DNA from 2 places in the Mesorhizobium sp. M2C.T.Ca.TU.002.02.1.1 genome. Region 1 is predicted to be linked to the other one. Evidence: predicted binding sites of a transcription regulator. Region 1 holds the regulator's gene; the other holds the start of a gene.

Region 1 (4,912 bases):
CGAGTTCGGATGCCCGCGCAGTGTCTGCCGGTGTGGTAGACGTCGTGTCGGTCATGATGTCCTCCCGCCGGCTTGCCGTCTGACGCGGATGCCGAAATCGAGCCTAAGAACTATCCGCGCGGGGCGGAAACACAAATCTTTTTGAGAAAACGCCGCGGCTTCAAAGCAATTCCAGGAAAAGTGCGTAGCGGTTTTCCGTCCGGGCAAGGAACAGGAGCGGTTCATTGAACCGCTCCTGCCGCGGCGCAGGGATTTTGATCGAGAGCCGGCAGACTTAGTTGCAGACCTTGACGCTGCCGGCGGGCACGCCCGCGCAGACTTCGTCCTTCTTGATCCAGCCGGCGTCGATGACGACGTTGAGATTGTCCTTGGTGATCGCGATCGGGGTCAGGAACAGCGACTTGACGGCGTTGCCGCCGGGCGTCGTGAAGTCCTTGGCGCCGGCGATATCGCCCATCTTCTTGCCGCCGGCGAGTTGCGAGGCGATCTCGGCGGCGTTCTTGCCAAGCTCGCGCGCGTCCTTCCACACCGACACGGTCTGCGTGCCGAGCGCGATGCGGTTGAGCGCCGCGTGGTCGCCGTCCTGGCCGGAGACCGGAACGGTGCCGGCCAAGCCTTGCGCCGTCAGCGCCGCGACGACGCCGCCGGCGGTGCCGTCATTGGCAGCGACGACCGCGTCGACCTTGTTGTCGTTGGCGGTCAGGAACTGCTCCATGTTCTTCTGCGCGTTGGCGGGCAGCCAGCCGTCGGTATAGGCCTCGCCGACATTCTTGATCTTGCCGCTGTCGATCGCGTCCTTCAGGACTTCCATGGAGCCCGAGAACAGGAAGTCGGCGTTCGGATCGGCGCCAGAGCCCTTGATGAAGACGTAGTTGCCCTCGGGCTTCACCTTGAACACCTCGCGGGCCTGCATGCGCCCGACTTCCTTGTTGTCGAAGGTCAGGTAGAACACGTCCTTGTTCTCGATCAGGCGGTCGTAGCCGACAACCGGGATGCCTTCGTCGAGCGCCTTCTGCACCGCCGGACCGATCGCCGAAGCGTCCTGCGCAAGGATGATCAGCGCGTTGGCGCCCTGCGAGATCAGGCTTTCGACGTCGGTAAGCTGCTTGCCCGGATTGGACTGCGCGTCGGCCGAAATATACTTGTCGCCGGCAGCCTCGATGGCGGCCTTCATCGCCGCTTCGTCGGTCTTCCAGCGCTCTTCCTGGAAATTCGACCACGAGACGCCGATCACCTTGTCCTTCGCCTCGGCGACCGACGCCAGCGTCAGCGACATGGCAACGCCCGCCAGGATGGCGGCTGCGAATTTCTTCATGATATCCTCCCTGCGCCCTGTATGGCGCGACCCAGACTGGCCCGAAGGCCGGCACAGAGGCTTTTTTTCGAGCCTCGAAAAAACACTGATCCAACGCTGTGCCGCTGTCAACTCGGATTCTGATGGTTTTTGAGGTGTCGCGAACTTTTTTTCGAGCTCCGCAATAAATAATGACAGCGTCGGCTGCTTCTGCCAGTATCCCTAGCATGTCACCGGCGGCCCATGGCATCATCAAGCCGTGATGACCAGGAGGAAATACTTCAGCCAATGTCGGTCGGAATCCGCCACGACGATCTGCGCCGGCGCAACCGCGCCATGGTGATTTCGGCCGTGCGCCGCGCCGGTCAGCCATCGCGGACGGAGATCGCAGCCACCACCGGGCTCAGCCACTCGACCATTTCGGCGATTTCCGCCGATCTGATCCAGGAAGGCATTCTCACCGAAAGCAAGGCCAGCGAGCCGACGGCGTTGAAACGCGGCCGGCCGCAGATCGGCCTGGCGCTCAACCCCGAAGCCGCCGCGGTGCTGACTGTGGTGTTGTCGCTGAATTTCCTGTCGGTCGCCGTCATCGACTATGCCGGCCAGGTGATTGCCGAGGAGCAGCAGCGCCTGGACACCCTTGTCATGCCGCGTGAAGAACTGATCGGCGAATGCATGGCGATCGTCCGGCGTCGGCTGCAGGATCCCGACCTCGACGTCGGCAGCGTCGCCCGCATCGCCATGGGTATCCAGGGCATAACCGATTCCCACGCGCGCGCCATGCTGTGGTCGCCGATCACGCCGCTGACCGACATTCCTTTTGCCGACATCCTCGAGAGGGAATTCGGCATTCCAGCCACCATGGAGAACGACTGCAACATGATGGCGGTGGCGCTGCAGTGGCGTGACCCCAACCGCTATCGCGACAATTTCATCGCCATCCTGTTGTCGCACGGCATCGGCATGGGCCTGGTGCTGAAGGGCCAGTTGTTCACCGGCACACATTCCTCCGGCGGTGAGTTCGGGCACATGATCCACCGTCCGGGCGGCGCGCTTTGCCGCTGCGGCCGGCGCGGCTGCGTGGAGGCCTATGCCGGCAACTACGCCATCTGGCGCAGCGCCATGGGCGTAAGCGAGGATGCCGCGCCGACGGACGTCGGCGACGCCGACATGCGAGCGCTGGCGGCAAAGGCGCGCGAGAAGGACGGCCCCGAGCGCGAGGCCTATCGCCGGGCCGGCGAGGCGCTGGGCTTCGGCCTCGGCAGCCTGTTCGCACTCATCGATCCGGCGCCCGTCGCCATGGTCGGCGTCAGCGCGGCCGCCTTCGACCTGATCGAGCCGGCGCTGAGGAAGGCGATTGCCCAGACCGCCGGCGGCCAGCACTCGGAATCGATCTCCTTCGACACCGAGCCGAACGAGCTGCCGCTGATCCGCGAAGGCTGCGCCATGCGCGCGCTGACCTTCGTCGATCAGGAGATTTTCGCGCCGGGAGTTCAGGCAAGAGCGGGCAAGCACGTTGCGTAGGCAGCTTTGAAGTGACAGTTCCGGGTGTCTCGCCAGTCACCGGAGATCAGCGAAGGCCCCGAAGCTTCGTCATTCCAGGGCGGAGCAGGAGCGAAGCTCCGTCGCGAAGACCCTGGGATCCATTCCGTTACCTCGGACGTAGGGCGCAGCGGAGCAGAATTCTGCACCGTGGTGGCGCCTCAAAGCCACGGAATGGATCCTCGGGTCTGCGCTGCGTCGCTGCGCTCCTTGCTCCGCCCGTGGATGACGAAGCACGAGCGTCTCGGCTACCCACAAGCGTGGGTGCGAGAAGTGCCTGCCCGTCAGGACACCTGCCCCCTGGGACTAGTCTTCCCGGATCGCGTAGCCCGCGCCGCGGATGGTGCGGATGACATCCGGCATGCGGCCGTTGTTGACGGCCTTGCGCAGGCGGCCGACATGGACGTCCACGGTGCGCTCGTCGATATAGATCGTCTCGCCCCAGACATTGTCGAGCAGCTGGCTGCGCGAGAACACGCGGCCGGGGTGGCGCATCATGAATTCGAGCAGCCGGAACTCGGTCGGGCCGAGCCTGATCTCGCTCTTCTTGCGGTAGACGCGATGCGATTCGCGGTCGAGCACGATGTCACCGACCTTGAGCACGCTGGACAGCACCTCCGGCTTGGCGCGGCGCAGCAGCGCCTTGACGCGGGCCATGAACTCCGGCGTCGAGAACGGCTTGACCAGATAGTCGTCGGCGCCGGTCGAAAGGCCGCGCACGCGGTCGCTTTCCTCGCCGCGCGCCGTCAGCATGATGATCGGCAGCCGCTCGGTCTCGGGCCGCATCCTGAGACGCCGGCAAAGCTCGATGCCGGACACCGCCGGCACCATCCAGTCGAGCACGAGCAGGTCGGGAACGTTTTCCTGAAGGCGGATTTCGGCCTCGTCGCCGCGGGTCACCACTTCGACCTGGTAACCCTCGGATTCGAGATTGTAGCGGAGCAGCACCCCCAGCGGCTCCTCGTCCTCCACCACCATGATGCGTGGCGCGATCATCGGGGTAACCTTTTCCGTCAGGCCGCCGGCGCCGACATTGCCGTCTCGTCCTGCTTCGGACGGTTGGCGGGCAATTGCGTGCCGGTCAACACATAGTAGGCGTTCTCGGCGATGTTGGTCACATGGTCGCCGATGCGCTCGAGGTTCTTGGCGCAGAACAGAAGATGCGTGCAAGCGGTGATGTTGCGCGGATCTTCCATCATATAGGTCAACAGCTCGCGGAAGACGGATGTGTATTTGACGTCGATGCGTTCGTCGTCGTTGCGAAGCTTGGCCAGCGCCGTGGCGTCGCCCACCGTATATTCCTGGATCACGCCCTGGACCTGGATCAACACCATCTGCGCCATGGAATCGATCGAATGCGTGAGGTCGCGCGGCGCGGCGCTGACGCCGACCGAGCCGACGCGCTTGGCGATGTTCTTGGCGAGATCGCCGATGCGCTCGAGGTCGCCCGCCATGCGGATCGCTCCGACCACGCTGCGCAGGTCGTCGGCCATCGGCTGGCGCTTGGCGATCAGCGTGATGGCGCGGTCGTCGAGCTCGCGCTGCCTTGCGTCCATGATGGCGTCGTCGGAGACGACGCGCTGCGCCAGCGCATTGTCGGTCTCGAGCAGCGCCCTGGTCGAGGCGCCGACCATCGAGGCGGCAAGGTCACCCATGTCGTTGATGAGCCGGCTGATCTGCCTCAGATCCTCGTCGAAGGAGGCGACGGTATGTTCGGCCATGATGATGTCCTCGTATGTCTTCAGCCGAAGCGGCCGGTGATGTAGTCCTGGGTGCGCTTCTCGCGGGGCGAGGTGAAGATCTTCTCGGTCCGGTCGAACTCCACCAGCTCGCCCAGGTACATGAACGCCGTCTGCCGCGAGACGCGCGCCGCCTGCTGCATGTTGTGGGTGACGATGACGATCGTATAGTCGGCCTGCAATTCGTCGATCAGCTCCTCGATCTTGGCCGTCGACAGCGGATCGAGCGCCGAGGCCGGCTCGTCGAGCAGGATGACCTCGGGCTTGACCGCCACGGTGCGGGCGATGCACAGGCGCTGCTGCTGGCCGCCCGAAAGGCTGAGCCCGCTGGCGTTGA
Region 2 (4,912 bases), on a different contig from region 1:
ATTCAAATTGCCAAGGCGGGAACTCCGCGCTTTACCGGAAGCGGCCGGTGGCTTTACTGCGCCGTCCAGCCGCCATCCATCGGCAGGGTCGTGCCGGTGATCTGCTTGGCCGCGTCGCTGCACAGGAACAGCGCAAGCGCGGCAAGCTCCTCGACGGTGACGAATTCCTTGGTCGGCTGCGCCGCCAGAAGCACGTCGTGCTTGACCTGCTCCTCGGTCATGCCGCGCGCCTTCATCGTGTCGGGGATCTGCTTTTCGACCAGCGGCGTCCAGACATAGCCGGGCGCGATCGCATTCACGGTGATGCCGTTTTGCGCGACTTCCAGCGCCACCGTCTTGGTCAGGCCGGCAATGCCGTGCTTGGCCGAGACATAGGCCGACTTGAACGGCGAGGCGACCAGCGCATGCGCCGAGGCTGTGTTGATGATGCGGCCCCATTTTCGGCTCTTCATGCCGGGCACCGCGGCCTTGATGGCGTAGAAGGCGGCCAGAAGGTTGATGCGGATGATGGCTTCCCACTTGTCGTCGGGAAATTCCTCGATCGGCGCGACATGCTGGATGCCGGCATTGTTGACCAGGATGTCGAGGCTGCCGAACGCCTCCTCGGCCTCGTGGATCATGGCGGTGACGGCGGCGCCGTCCATCATGTTGGCGCCCGAGTAGCGGCACTTGACGCCGAAGTCCTTCTCGATGCCGGCCCGCTCCTGCTCGATCCCCGCGGCGTCCCCCAGGCCGTTGATGGTGACGTTGGCGCCTTCGGCGGCGAAGGCGCGCGCGATTGCGAGGCCGATACCGCTGGTCGAGCCGGTGACGAGCGCATTCTTCGAAGACAGGGAACCCATGGGAGATCTCGCGACAGGAGGACAGGAGGGAAGAGTATGAAGGCAGACAACCCGGAAGGCACACGATTTGTGCGCCGCAGCATCACAATGCCACACCCATATGTCGGCGCTGTTACAGCGCCGTGACGGCGTTTGCCGGCTCCAGGAAGCGCCGCCCTGGGGCTGACACGGCACTGTCATGCTGCCATGCAACATATTTGCCAGCGCATTCGCGCGGGTTCATTTCAAACCTGTTTTGGGGCACCAGCCATGGAAATCGCCGACGTCGTGAAGCGCGCCTATGCGATGCCGCTCACCAACCCGTCCTTCCCGCCCGGCCCCTATCGTTTCTTCGACCGCGAATACATCATCATCACCTACCGCACGACGCGCGAGGCGCTCGAAGCCGTCGTGCCGGCGCCGCTCGAGATCGACGAGCCGCTGGTGAAATACGAGTTCATCCGCATGCCGGACTCGACCGGCTTCGGCGATTACACCGAGACCGGCCAGGTCATTCCGGTGCGCTACAAGGGCCAGCACGGCGGCTATGTGCATTCCATGTATCTCGACGACGACGCGCCGATCGCCGGCGGCCGCGAGCTCTGGGGTTTCCCGAAGAAGCTTGCCAGCCCCAAGATCGTGCATGAGGGCGAGGTGGTGGTCGGCACGCTGCATTACGGCAGCGTGCTCTGCGCCACCGGTACCATGGGCTACAAGCACCGCGAGGCCGATCACGACCAGGTGCTGGCCTCGCTCGCCGCGCCCAATTTCCTGATCAAGATCATCCCGCATGTCGACGGCAGCCCGCGCATCTGCGAGCTCGTCCGCTATTACCTCACCGACATCACGCTGAAGGAAGCCTGGACGGCGCCGGCCGCGCTCGACCTTCGCCCGCATGTCATGGCCGATGTCGCCAAGCTGCCCGTGCTCGACATCGTCTCGGCGGTTCACTTCACCGCCGACCTGACGCTCGGTCTCGGCGAAGTCGTGCATGATTATCTCGCCGACCGCGGCCGATCGGATGCCGGCGCGAAGGAGTTGGAGAAAGCCGGTGCTTGAGCGTACCCGCAACAAGGCAGTTGCTGCCACCATCGCCGAAATCACCGCGCAATACGACCGCATCGCCCTGGTCTTCCAGGGCGGCGGCGCGCTCGGCGCCTATCAGGCCGGCGTCTATCAGGCGCTGGCGGACGCCGGCTGCGAGCCGACCTGGCTTTCCGGCGTCTCGATCGGCGCCATCAATGCCTCGATCATCGCCGGCAACGAGCCGAGCCGCCGTCTGCAGCGGCTGGAGCAGTTCTGGCAGACGATCTCGGGCCGCAAGATCTGGGCCTACACGCCCGAAGGCGACGTCTATCGCGATATCCGCAACCAGACCTCATCATTGATGACGATGACCATGGGCCAGCCCGGCTTCTTCAAGCCGCGCAACCCCAACCCCTGGTTCCAGCTGGCGGGCGCGGAGGGCGCCACCAGCTTCTACGACACCGCCGAGCTCAAGGACACGCTGGAAAGCCTGATCGACTTCGACGTCCTGAACGACGGCAAGAAGCGGCTGAGCGTCGGCGCGGTCAACGTCAGGACCGGCAATTTCGTCTATTTCGACACCGACAAGGTGCGCATCGGGCCGGAGCACATCATGGCGAGCGGCGCGCTGCCGCCGGCCTTCCCCTCGATCCGCATCGAGGGCGAGTATTACTGGGACGGCGGCATCGTCTCCAACACGCCGCTGCAATATCTGCTCGACCAGGAGGAGGACCGCTCCTCGCTAGTGTTCCAGGTCGACCTGTTCAGCGCCCGGGGCGTGCTGCCGCGCGGCATGGCCGACGTCCTGTCGCGCCACAAGGACATCATGTATTCCAGCCGCACGCGCCAGAACACCGACAACTTCCAGCGCATCCATGCGCTCAAGATGAAGCTGCTCGACGCGTTGAAGCGCGTGCCGCCGGACCAGCTCAAGGACGGTGAGAAGGAGCTGATGGCCGACTATTCCGATGCCGGCGTGGTCAACATCGTCCACCTGATCTACCAGCACAAAGGCTATGAAGGCCACGCCAAGGACTACGAGTTTTCCGGCACCTCGATGCGCGAGCACTGGGAGATGGGCCTGGAAGACACCGAGCGCACCCTGCGCCACAAGAAATGGCTGATGCTGCCCGACAACGCCGACGGCGTCACCATCCACGACCTGCACCGCGAAGATCCGACGTAAGGTCCGCGACGGGCCGTTCCATTGACGGGCACCCCTGGTCGAGTTCCGCCACACCCCCCTCTGTCCTGCCGGACATCTCCCCCGCAAAGGGGGAGATCGGATGTTGCGCGGCATTCGCCAATTGTCGACGTCGAAAGGGGCGCAGCGCCTGAGCTGCCAATCTCCCCCCTTGCGGGGGAGATGGCCGGCAGGCCAGAGGGGGGGTGCTGTCCCGCCAGCGTTTTGAGGGTAGGCATCAAACAAAAGGCAGCGCCGGCGACCGGCGCTGCCTTTTTTGGAACGCTTCCGCCGCTCAGAACACCTGGCGGAAGATCACGAACAGCACGAAGGCCAGCGCCATCGCGCAGGGCAGCGTCAGCACCCAGGCCAGCGCCAGGTTGCGCACGGTCGACCACTGCAGGCCCGAGCCGTTGGCCGCCATCGTGCCGGCGACCCCCGACGACAGCACGTGGGTGGTCGACACCGGCAGGCCGAGGCGGTCGGCCATGCCGATGGTGATCATCGCGACCAGCTCGGCGGCGGCGCCCTGGCCATAGGTCAGGTGGCTCTTGCCGATCTTCTCGCCGACAGTGACGACGATGCGCTTCCAGCCGACCATGGTGCCGAGCCCGAGCGCCAGCGCCACGGCGATCTTCACCCACAGCGGGATGAACTTCGTCGCGTTGTCGACCGCCTTGTGATAGTCGGTGACCGCCTTGAGGTCGGCGGCCTGCATCGGCAGCAGCTGCTTCTTGTCGATCAGCTTCAGCGCTTCGCCGATCAGATAGATGTCGTTGCGCGCGTTGCTGACCAGGTCGGTCGGCACCTTCTCCACCGTGGGATAAGGACCAAGCTCGGCAGTGGTGTTGTGGATGTAGGTCTGCAGCGCGATCGTCGTCTGATCGTTCCAGGTCTTGCTGCGCACGGCTTCCTGCACGGCCGCCTTTGCAGCATTGGCGTCTGCGACGGTGACGCCGGGCTTGACGTACTTGCCCAGCGCCTGCTCGACGGCGACCGATGCCGATTTGTAGGCGTCGAGATAGTTGATGTCGGGCGTGCGGTTGAGCGCGTAAGCCGTCGGCACCACGCCGATCAGGATCAGCATGATCAGGCCCATGCCCTTCTGGCCGTCATTGGAGCCATGCGCGAAGCTGACGCCGGTGCAGGTGAAGATCAGCAGCGCGCGGATCCACCATGGCGGCGGCGTGTTGCCCTTCGGCGCCTCGTAGAGCGCCGGGTTGCGCACCAGAAACTTCATGGCATAGAGCAGCGCCGCGGCGGCGAAGAAGCCGACGATCGGCGAGACCAGCAAGGTGGTGCCGACATTGGTCGCCTGACCCCAGTCGACACCGCTGGTGGCGCTTCCGGCCGGAGCCATGAACTGGTTGGCGAGACCGACGCCGATGATCGAGCCGACCATCGTGTGCGAGCTCGAGGCCGGCAGGCCGAGGAACCAGGTGCCCAGGTTCCACAGGATGGCGGCGACCAGAAGCGCGAACACCATGGCGAAGCCGGACGACGAACCGACCTGCAGGATGAGCTCGACCGGCAGCAGCGACAGGATGCCGAACGCCACCGCGCCGCTCGAGGTCAACACGCCGAGGAAGTTGAAAACGCCGGACCACATGACCGCGAATTCGGCCGGCAGCGAACGCGTGTAGATGACGGTGGCGACCGCGTTGGCGGTGTCATGGAAGCCGTTGACGAACTCGAAGCCGAGCGCGATCAGAAGCGCGATGCCGAGCAGGATCCACGGCACCGTCTTGGCGATGGCCAGATCCTGGCTGAGCGCATAGCCGACATAGATGATGCCGACGAGCACCAGCACGCCGAAAGCCGGCAGGAACCATTTGGCCCCGCCCGATTGTTCCAGGGGATGATCCGGTCTCGGGATCCCCGC

Evidence for each region. The regulator PhoB, encoded in region 1, activates phosphate uptake and scavenging genes when phosphate is short. The targets are predictions, from matches to a motif close to TGTCATNNANCTGTCAT.
Region 2: EOD07_RS20005 (acetoacetate decarboxylase) is a predicted target of PhoB. The motif match lies at 1,006-1,022, and genes of this name have one in related genera.

Annotation. Positions count from the first base shown of each region.
Region 1 covers NZ_RZTO01000113.1:508-5,419, forward strand. Annotated here, with positions in the region: partial or broken gene EOD07_RS08790 (sugar ABC transporter permease) at 1-55, opposite strand, end outside; gene xylF (D-xylose ABC transporter substrate-binding protein) at 275-1,315, opposite strand; gene EOD07_RS08800 (ROK family protein) at 1,583-2,818, shown strand; gene phoB (phosphate regulon transcriptional regulator PhoB) at 3,143-3,832, opposite strand; gene phoU (phosphate signaling complex protein PhoU) at 3,850-4,557, opposite strand; gene pstB (phosphate ABC transporter ATP-binding protein PstB) at 4,578-4,912, opposite strand, start outside.
Region 2 covers NZ_RZTO01000386.1:104-5,015, forward strand. Annotated here, with positions in the region: gene EOD07_RS20000 (3-hydroxybutyrate dehydrogenase) at 54-842, opposite strand; gene EOD07_RS20005 (acetoacetate decarboxylase) at 1,092-1,880, shown strand; gene EOD07_RS20010 (patatin-like phospholipase family protein) at 1,873-3,033, shown strand; gene EOD07_RS20020 (inorganic phosphate transporter) at 3,326-4,912, opposite strand, start outside.